One region of the Pseudomonas palmensis genome, then DNA from elsewhere that is predicted to be linked to it. Evidence: predicted binding sites of a transcription regulator. Region 1 holds the regulator's gene; the other holds the start of a gene.

Region 1 (4,137 bases):
CCGCCCGGCACGTTCACGAGGGAACGGCCGGGGGTCAGGATATCTTCTAGTCGGATCATGGGTGGGGGGGATCAGCGGGCCGCTGCACCTTGCAGGAGGCTTTGCTGTTTTTCCTTGTGTTTTTTCAGTTGGCGGTCGAGCTTGTCGGTAAGGGCGTCGATCGCTGCATACATGTCTTGATGTTCGGCGTTGGCAACCACTTCGCCGCCCGGGATCTGCAAGGTAGCCTCAATTTTCTGCTGAAGCTTTTCGACCTTCATGATCACCGTCACGTTGGTGATCTTGTCGAAGTGACCCTCCAGTCGTTTCAGCTTCTGCTCGACATACTCGCGCAGTGGCGGAGTGACTTCTACATGCTGTCCACTGATATTGACTTGCATACAGCTTCTCCTTTTGTTGCCGGTGCATAAGAGGCAGGTGTTGCGCCTGCCACTGAATTGCGGTGGCACATCTCAGGGGATGTCACATCAATCGCTTGCGTTCGCTCGACGGTGCAATGCCAAGGGACTCGCGGTACTTGGCGACGGTGCGACGGGCTACCTGGATGCCTTGTGCCTCCAGTAAACCAGCGATCTTGCTGTCACTCAATGGCTTTTTCTGATTTTCAGCCGCGACCAGTTTCTTGATGATCGCGCGGATCGCCGTGGACGAGCATTCGCCGCCCTCGGAGGTGCTCACGTGGCTCGAGAAAAAGTATTTCAGTTCGTAGATGCCGCGCGGGGTGTGCATGTATTTCTGCGTGGTCACCCGCGAAATGGTCGACTCGTGCATGCCCACCGCCTCGGCGATATCGTGCAGTACCAGCGGTTTCATCGCCTCGTCGCCGTGGTCGAGAAAGCCGCGCTGGTGCTCGACGATCTGCGTGGCCACCTTCATCAGCGTCTCGTTGCGGCTCTGCAGGCTCTTGATGAACCAGCGCGCCTCCTGCAACTGGTTGCGCATGAAGGTGTTGTCGGCGCTGGTGTCGGCGCGACGCACGAAGCCGGCGTATTGCGGGTTGACCCGCAGGCGCGGCACGGCTTCCTGGTTCAGCTCGACCAGCCAGCGGTCGGAATCCTTGCGCACGATGACATCGGGCACCACGTATTCGGCTTCGCTGGACTCGATCTGCGAGCCGGGGCGCGGGTTGAGGCTCTGTACCAGTTCGATGACCTGGCGCAGTTCGTCTTCCTTGAGCTTCATGCGACGCATCAGCTGGCTGTAGTCGCGGCTGCCGAGCAGGTCGATGTAGTCGCTGACCAGGCGCTGCGCCTCGGCCATCCACTGCGTACGCGGCGGCAGCTGGCGCAGTTGCAGCAGCAGGCATTCGCTGAGGTTGCGGGCACCGATGCCGGCGGGCTCGAACTGCTGGATACGGTGCAGCACGGCCTCGACTTCGTCGAGTTCGATGTCCAGTTCCGGGTCGAACGACTCGCACACCTCTTCGAGGGTTTCCTCGAGATAGCCCTGGTTGTTGATGCAGTCGATCAGCGTCACGGCAATCAGCCGGTCGGTGTCGGACATCGGTGCCAGGTTGAGCTGCCACAGCAGGTGGCTCTGCAGGCTCTCGCCGGCAGAGGTGCGGGTGGTGAAGTCCCACTCGTCATCGTCATTGCTGGGCAGGCTGCTGGCGCTGGTCTGGTAGATGTCTTCCCAGGCCGTGTCGACCGGCAGTTCGTTGGGGATGCGCTCGTTCCATTCGCCTTCTTCGAGGTTGTCCACCGTGGGGGCGGACTCCTGGAAGCTGCTCTCCTGAGGTTCGGCAACCGGCTTGGTCTCGGCGTTGTCGGCCATCGGGTCGCTGTTGTCGAAATCCTCGCCTTCTTCCTGGCGTTCGAGCATCGGGTTGGACTCCAGCGCCTCCTGGATTTCCTGTTGCAGGTCCAGGGTGGAGAGCTGGAGCAGTCGGATAGCCTGTTGCAACTGAGGAGTCATCGTCAGTTGCTGGCCCATTCTTAGGACGAGCGATGGTTTCATGGCTGGGGCTTAACACCTTATTCGCCGGCGCACAGGCGCCATCTACTACAAGGGCGCGAGAGGCGCCAACTTTAAGCAAATTATATGCCTGAAATCAAAGCGTTTGCCTAGAGCGCTGGAACAATTAACCCCGGGTGGAGCCATTTGCCAGCGCCCAGGCAGCGCCATGTTCAGCCATGTGCCGCAGCTTACAGGCGGAACTCGTGGCCGAGGTACACCTCTTTCACCAGGTCGTTGGCCAGGATGGTCTGTGCATCGCCTTCGGCGATCAACTGGCCATCGTTGACGATGTAGGCGGTCTCGCAGATATCCAGGGTTTCACGGACGTTGTGGTCGGTGATCAGCACGCCGATGCCCTTGGCCTTGAGGTGGTGGATGATCTGCTTGATGTCGCCCACGGAGATCGGGTCGACACCGGCGAAAGGTTCGTCGAGCAGGATGAACTTGGGCGCGGTGGCCAGTGCCCGGGCAATCTCCACCCTGCGCCGCTCACCACCGGACAGGCTCATGCCCAGGTTGTCGCGGATGTGGCTGATGTGAAATTCCTGCAGCAGGCTTTCAAGCTCCTTGCGGCGACCATCGCGGTCGAGCTCCTTGCGGGTCTCGAGGATCGCCATGATGTTGTCGGCCACCGACAGCTTGCGAAAGATCGAGGCTTCCTGCGGCAGGTAGCCGATGCCGGCACGTGCGCGACCATGCATGGGCTGGTGGCTGACGTCCAGGTCGTCGATCAGCACGCGGCCCTGGTCGGCCTGTACCAGGCCGACGATCATGTAGAAGCAGGTGGTCTTGCCGGCGCCGTTGGGGCCGAGCAGGCCGACGATCTGGCCGCTGTCGATGGACAGGCTGACATCACGCACGACTTGCCGGCTTTTGTAGGCCTTGGCCAGGTGCTGGGCTTTGAGGGTTGCCATCTACTCGGCCTTCTTCTTCGGCTGGATCACCATGTCGATGCGCGGACGCGACTCGGTGACTTTGCCACCGCGACCAGCGGTAGCGATCTGCTTCACCGTGTCGTAGACGATTTTCTCGCCTTCGGTGGTGTTGCCTTCATTAATGACCTTGGCGCGGTCGATCAGCACGATGCGGTTCTGTGGCGCATTGTACTGAATGGTCTTGCCGTAGCCCTGCATCTTGTCCGGCTTGGCTGCGCTCTGCTGCTGCTCGAAGTAGGCCAGGTTGCCCACCGAGGTCACGACGTCGATATCGCCGGAGGCAGTGCGGGTGATGGTCACGGTGTTGCCTTTGATCATCATCGAGCCCTGGGTGATGATCACGTCACCGGTATAGGTGGCAACGCCTTTCTTGTCATCCAGTTGAGCCTGGTCAGCCTGGATACGGATAGGCTGATCACGGTCGTTCGGCAGGGCCCAGGCGCTCGCGCTTCCCAGTGCTGCGCTCAGGCTGAGCAAAAAGGGGAGGGTTTTAACGAGCCTCATACTGTCCTCTTACGTTGGACAGCAGGTTCATCCTGCCGTCTTTCAGATACGCTTTCATTCCCTTGCCCGTAGTTGTGCCACCGGCGCCGTCGATTCTAACGGCTTGCTCGGTCTGCGCATATTGCTTCTGCGGGAAGACTGTCATGCGGGTGGTGGTAATGATGGTTTCGCGGTTCTGGTCGTCGGTGCGGGCAACCCGCACGTTGTCGATCAGTTCCACTTCGGTGCCGTCCGGGTTGACCTCGCCGCGGGTGCTCTGCACGTGCCACGGGTAGGCGGTACCGCGGTACATGTTGAGGTCCGGCGTGGTCAGCAGCGTCACTTCGCTGGCCTTGAGGTGTTCGACCTTGTCGGCGGTCATCTCGTACTGCAGCTTGCCATCGGGCAGAAACTGCACGCTGTGGGCATTGATGGCGTAGTAGTCGATGGCGCTTTCGTCGACCTGCGCTGCGGGCTCGTCGAGGAACGTCTCGGGGCTGATGTTCCAGTAGCCGACCGCTGCAAACAAGGCAGCGATCACACTGAACAGCGCGATATTGCGGATCTTTTTACTGAACATGGATCGCTCTACAGGTAGTTGGCATTCGCCGCGTCCAGGTTGCCCTGGGCTTGCAGGATCAGTTCGCAGAACTCGCGGGCTGCGCCTTCGCCACCGCGCGCAAGGGTCACGCCATGGGCGTGCTGGCGCACGAACGGAGCGGCACTGGCTACGGCCATGCCCAGGCCGACCCGGCGAATCACC
Region 2 (4,137 bases), 580 kb from region 1:
AAACGGATTGTTGGTGTTGACCCCGGCACCGAACAGCGAGGTCAGGCCAAGCTCAGCCTTGCTGTTCTTGGCGATCTGCGAGTTGGCGTTCTTGCTCGCCTGGGTACGCTCGTTGAGCGTGATGGTGATGATGTCGCCCACCCGGAACGCCTTGCGGTCGCTGTACAGGTTCTGCTCGAAACCGGCCTGGTAGATGGAGCCGTTGTTGGCCGCTGCAGGCAGGGGTGTACGCGGCAACACAGGCGCGTAGTACGGGTCGTTGGGCTTTGGCGTCGGCGCGACGCAACCGGCCAGCAACACCACCCCACCCAGGGCGAATACGGACAACAAACGGCTCATGACTCTGACCTCACGGTGTAACAGGCGCCGCATCAGCGCCCCTGGGGCTTCACTTACAGGTTCTGGGTAACGAACGAGAGCATCTGGTCGGCGGTGGAAATCACCTTGGAGTTCATCTCGTAGGCACGTTGGGTGGTGATCATGTTGACCAGCTCTTCCACGGTGCTGACGTTGGAGTTTTCCAGGGTCTGCTGCAGGGTGGTACCGAAGCCGTTCAGGCCCGGCGTGCCGATCTGTGGCGCACCGCTGGCGGCGGTTTCCAGGAACAGGTTGTTGCCCATGGCCTGCAGGCCGGCCGGGTTGATGAAGTCGGCGGTCTGGATGTTGCCGATGATCTGCGCGGCCGGGTTGCCGGCGGTGGTGATCGATACGGTGCCGTCCTGGCCCACGGTGAAGGTCTGCGCGTCTGGCGGCACGACCACGGCAGGCTCCAGGGCGAAACCGTTGGCGGTGACCACCTGGCCATCGGAGTTCAGGTGGAAGGTACCGTCACGGCTGTACGAAACGGTGCCGTCTGGCTGCAGTACCTGGAAGAAGCCGCGACCGTTGATGGCCATGTCCAGCGGGTTCTCGGTGGTTTGCAGGCTGCCGGTGCTGAAGTTTTTCTGGGTGCCGACGATGCGCACACCAGTACCCACCTGCAGACCCGATGGCAGCTCGCTGTCCTGGGTCGACTGGGCACCTGGCTGGCGCTTGATCTGGTAGAGCAGGTCCTGGAACTCGGCACGATCACGCTTGAAGCCGGTGGTCGAGACGTTGGCCAGGTTGTTGGAAATGGTGGTCAGGTTGGTGTCCTGGGCGGACAAACCGGTTTTACTGACCCAAAGAGCCGGAAGCATGCTGTTCTCCTCGTGCGCCTGTTTTACGGCGCTACGTCTGTGTAATTAGCCGATTTGCAAAACCCGAGCCATGGCTTCGTCGCCTTCCTTGGCCGTGGTCATCATCTTGACGTGCAGTTCGAATTGACGGGACAGCGCCAGCACCGAGGTCATTTCCTCGACAGCGTTGACGTTGCTGGCTTCCAGGAAACCGGACACCACCTGCACGTTGGCATCGGCATCGGCAGGCTGGCCGCTCTTGGTGTGGATCATGCCGTCCAGGCCCTTGTTGAGGGTCTTGACGTCGGGGTTGACCAGCTTGATGCGATCGACCTCGGCCATCACCCGCGGGCCTTCACCCATGGCGCGAATGCTGATGGTGCCGTCCTGGCCGATCTCGACCTTCTGCTCAGGCGGCACGGCAATCGGGCCACCATTGCCCATCACCGGCATGCCGTTGCCCGCGCGCAGCACGCCCAGGGCATCGATGTTGAGGCTGGCGGTACGCACGTAGGCTTCGCTGCCATCCGGGGCCTGCACGGCGATGAAGCCGTCGCCACCAATGGCGATGTCCAGGTCGCGGCCGGTCTCCTGCATGGCACCGGGGCTGAAATCGGTGGCAGGACGTTCGGTCATGGCATAGGCACGCGCCGGAAAGCTGTCACCAAACACCGGCATCGAGCGCGCCTGCTCCAGGTCGCGCTGAAAGCCGCTGGTGGAAATGTTCGCCAGGTTGTTGGCATGCGCCCGTTGCGCCAGTGCGTTCTGGCTGGCACCGGTCATGGCCACGTAAAGCATCTTGTCCACAGATCATCCTCCGCTGCGCTGGCGAACACTTGCCGTTCACCGCTGCTTTGCCGGTCACTCAAGCAAGTTTCAAACCAACTCTGCAAAACAGGGGTAAAGCCCCGTCAATGCGGGGGCTGGAGCACAGGCCAGCGCCTGCGCGTGCGATGCACCGTCGAAAATACGGCGCCAGCTTGCCGCTAGCGGCAAACCTCAGTTGTCACGGCAAGCGCCATTGTTGAAAGGCCCGGCAAACCGACGCCAGCCCTCGCCCGGCGAAACCTGCGAACAGACGAGCCGGCCATCGGCCTGGCTTTCCCAGCGATACCAGGCGGCCATGTCGGCGCCGACCTGCACAGCCACCACCAGCAAGGCGAAGCCCACGATTGCGAGTGCGCACTTCATTTCTACTGCCTCCGAAACAACGAACCCCTTCCGAGAAAGGGGTTCGTCCATGCTCATTCCATCAGGCGATCATCAGGTCATCTGGATGATGGTCTGCATGATGGTGCTTTCGGTAGAGATGGTCTTGGAGTTCGCCTGGAAGTTGCTCTGCGCCTTGATCAGCTCGACCAGCTCCATGGTCAGGTTGACGTTGGACGCTTCCAGTGCGTTGGACTCGATCGAACCCAGGGTACCGGTCTTCGGCGTGTCGATGCCCGGGATGCCCGAGGCGTAGGTCTCTTTCCAGCGGGTACCACCCAGCTGCTCCAGGCCCTGCTCGTTGGCGAAGCTGGCAATCGCGACCTGGCCGATGGCGCGGGACTGCTGGTTGCTGAAGCTGGCGAACATCACACCGGTGGAGTCGATGCTCAGGCTGGACAGGATGCCGGTGGCATAGCCGTCCTGCGCCTGGGACATGCGGGCAGTGTCGGTGTTGTACGACGTGGTGCTGGTCATGTTCATACGGATGCCGTCGGCATTGCCGGCCGAACCGTTGGATGCCCACTTGTCGGTGGCCTTGTCGTAGGACGCCGGCACCCAGCCTTTCATGGTGAAGTTGTTGTTGACCACGGTGAATTCGGAGCCCGCCGGGTGACCGGTATTGTCGGCAGTCATGGCCTTGACACTGCCATCAGGATTGAAGCTGATGGTGCCGGACAGTGGCTTGGTGCTGGCAGGGTCGAACGGGTTGCGACCATCGACCAGCGTGTAGGTGGTCCACTGGTTGTCGCCGGTCTTGCGATAGAACTGCTCCATCGTGTGCTCGTTGCCCTGACTGTCGTAGATCTTGGTCGGGAACGATTTGGTGTAGGTGCTCTCGTCCGAAGGGTCGAACGTCTTGTTGTCCACCAGCACCGGCGGCGTGCTGTCATCCAGTACCTGCAGCGGGATCGACGGCGCCGAGGAGTTCAGGTTGATGCCCTGATCGATCAGCGTGGTGGTCTTTGGCGCCAGCGCGGAGGTGTCGATCTTCAGGTCGGTCAGCACGCCCTTGATGATCTTGCCGTTGACGTCGGCCGCGTAACCTTGCAGACGGATACCGTCCGAGGTCACCACGTAGTTGTCCTTGTTGGTCTGGAACGCACCGGAACGGGTGTAGCTCAGCGAGCCGTTGTCGCTCAGGACGAAGTAGCCCTGGCCCTGGATACCCATGTCCAGTACGTTGCCGGTGTTGTTGATGTCACCCTGACCGAACTGCTGGGAGACTGCAGCCAGACGCACCCCGTTGCCGACGGTCTTGCTGCCCACGCCCAGTTTGCTGGCCGAGTACACATCGGCGAACTCGGCGCGCGAGGCCTTGAAGCCGGTGGTCGAAACGTTGGCGATGTTGTTGCCGGTGACAGCCAGTTGCTTGTTGGCTGCATAGAGACCGCTAAGGCCGATATTGAAAGACATCTTTCCACTCCTTGTGCCGCGTTAGCCGGCTCTATATACCGATAGTTTGGACTTTGGACAGCGCAACGCTGCCCAGGCCAGCGAGGTTGAGCATCAGCTCGCCGCCGGTCTGACTGATGGTGACGCTGCTGACGGTGGCCGGCAGCAGGGTGTACATCTCGGCCGACTTGCCATCGACGGTGGTCTTGGCCGTGAAGGTGTAGGTACCCGGGTCGACCTTTTCGCCCTTCTCGTTGGTACCGTCCCAGATGAAGTCGGCATTGCCGGCCTTCTGCTCGCCCAGGTCGATGGTCTTGATGGTCTTGCCATCCTTGTCGGTGACAGTGACGGTGCCCGAAGTGATCGACTGCGGGAC

The links. Region 1 encodes sigma-54, which starts transcription at its own class of promoters, with help from an activator protein. Its sites were predicted from a motif close to ANTGGCATNNANNTTGCTNT; they were not measured.
Region 2: a site for sigma-54 is predicted at 2,024-2,043, ahead of ACPRTJ_RS02215 (flagellar basal body rod protein FlgF). Genes of this name have one in related genera too.

Annotation. Positions count from the first base shown of each region.
Region 1 covers NZ_CP187958.1:1,082,333-1,086,469, reverse strand. Annotated here, with positions in the region: gene ptsN (PTS IIA-like nitrogen regulatory protein PtsN) at 1-59, opposite strand, end outside; gene hpf (ribosome hibernation-promoting factor, HPF/YfiA family) at 72-380, opposite strand; gene ACPRTJ_RS05080 (RNA polymerase factor sigma-54) at 463-1,956, opposite strand; gene lptB (LPS export ABC transporter ATP-binding protein) at 2,145-2,870, opposite strand; gene lptA (lipopolysaccharide transport periplasmic protein LptA) at 2,871-3,395, opposite strand; gene lptC (LPS export ABC transporter periplasmic protein LptC) at 3,382-3,954, opposite strand; gene ACPRTJ_RS05060 (KdsC family phosphatase) at 3,963-4,137, opposite strand, start outside.
Region 2 covers NZ_CP187958.1:497,624-501,760, forward strand. Annotated here, with positions in the region: gene flgH (flagellar basal body L-ring protein FlgH) at 1-339, opposite strand, end outside; gene flgG (flagellar basal-body rod protein FlgG) at 393-1,178, opposite strand; gene ACPRTJ_RS02215 (flagellar basal body rod protein FlgF) at 1,224-1,964, opposite strand; gene ACPRTJ_RS02220 (hypothetical protein) at 2,157-2,348, opposite strand; gene flgE (flagellar hook protein FlgE) at 2,421-3,782, opposite strand; gene flgD (flagellar hook assembly protein FlgD) at 3,814-4,137, opposite strand, start outside.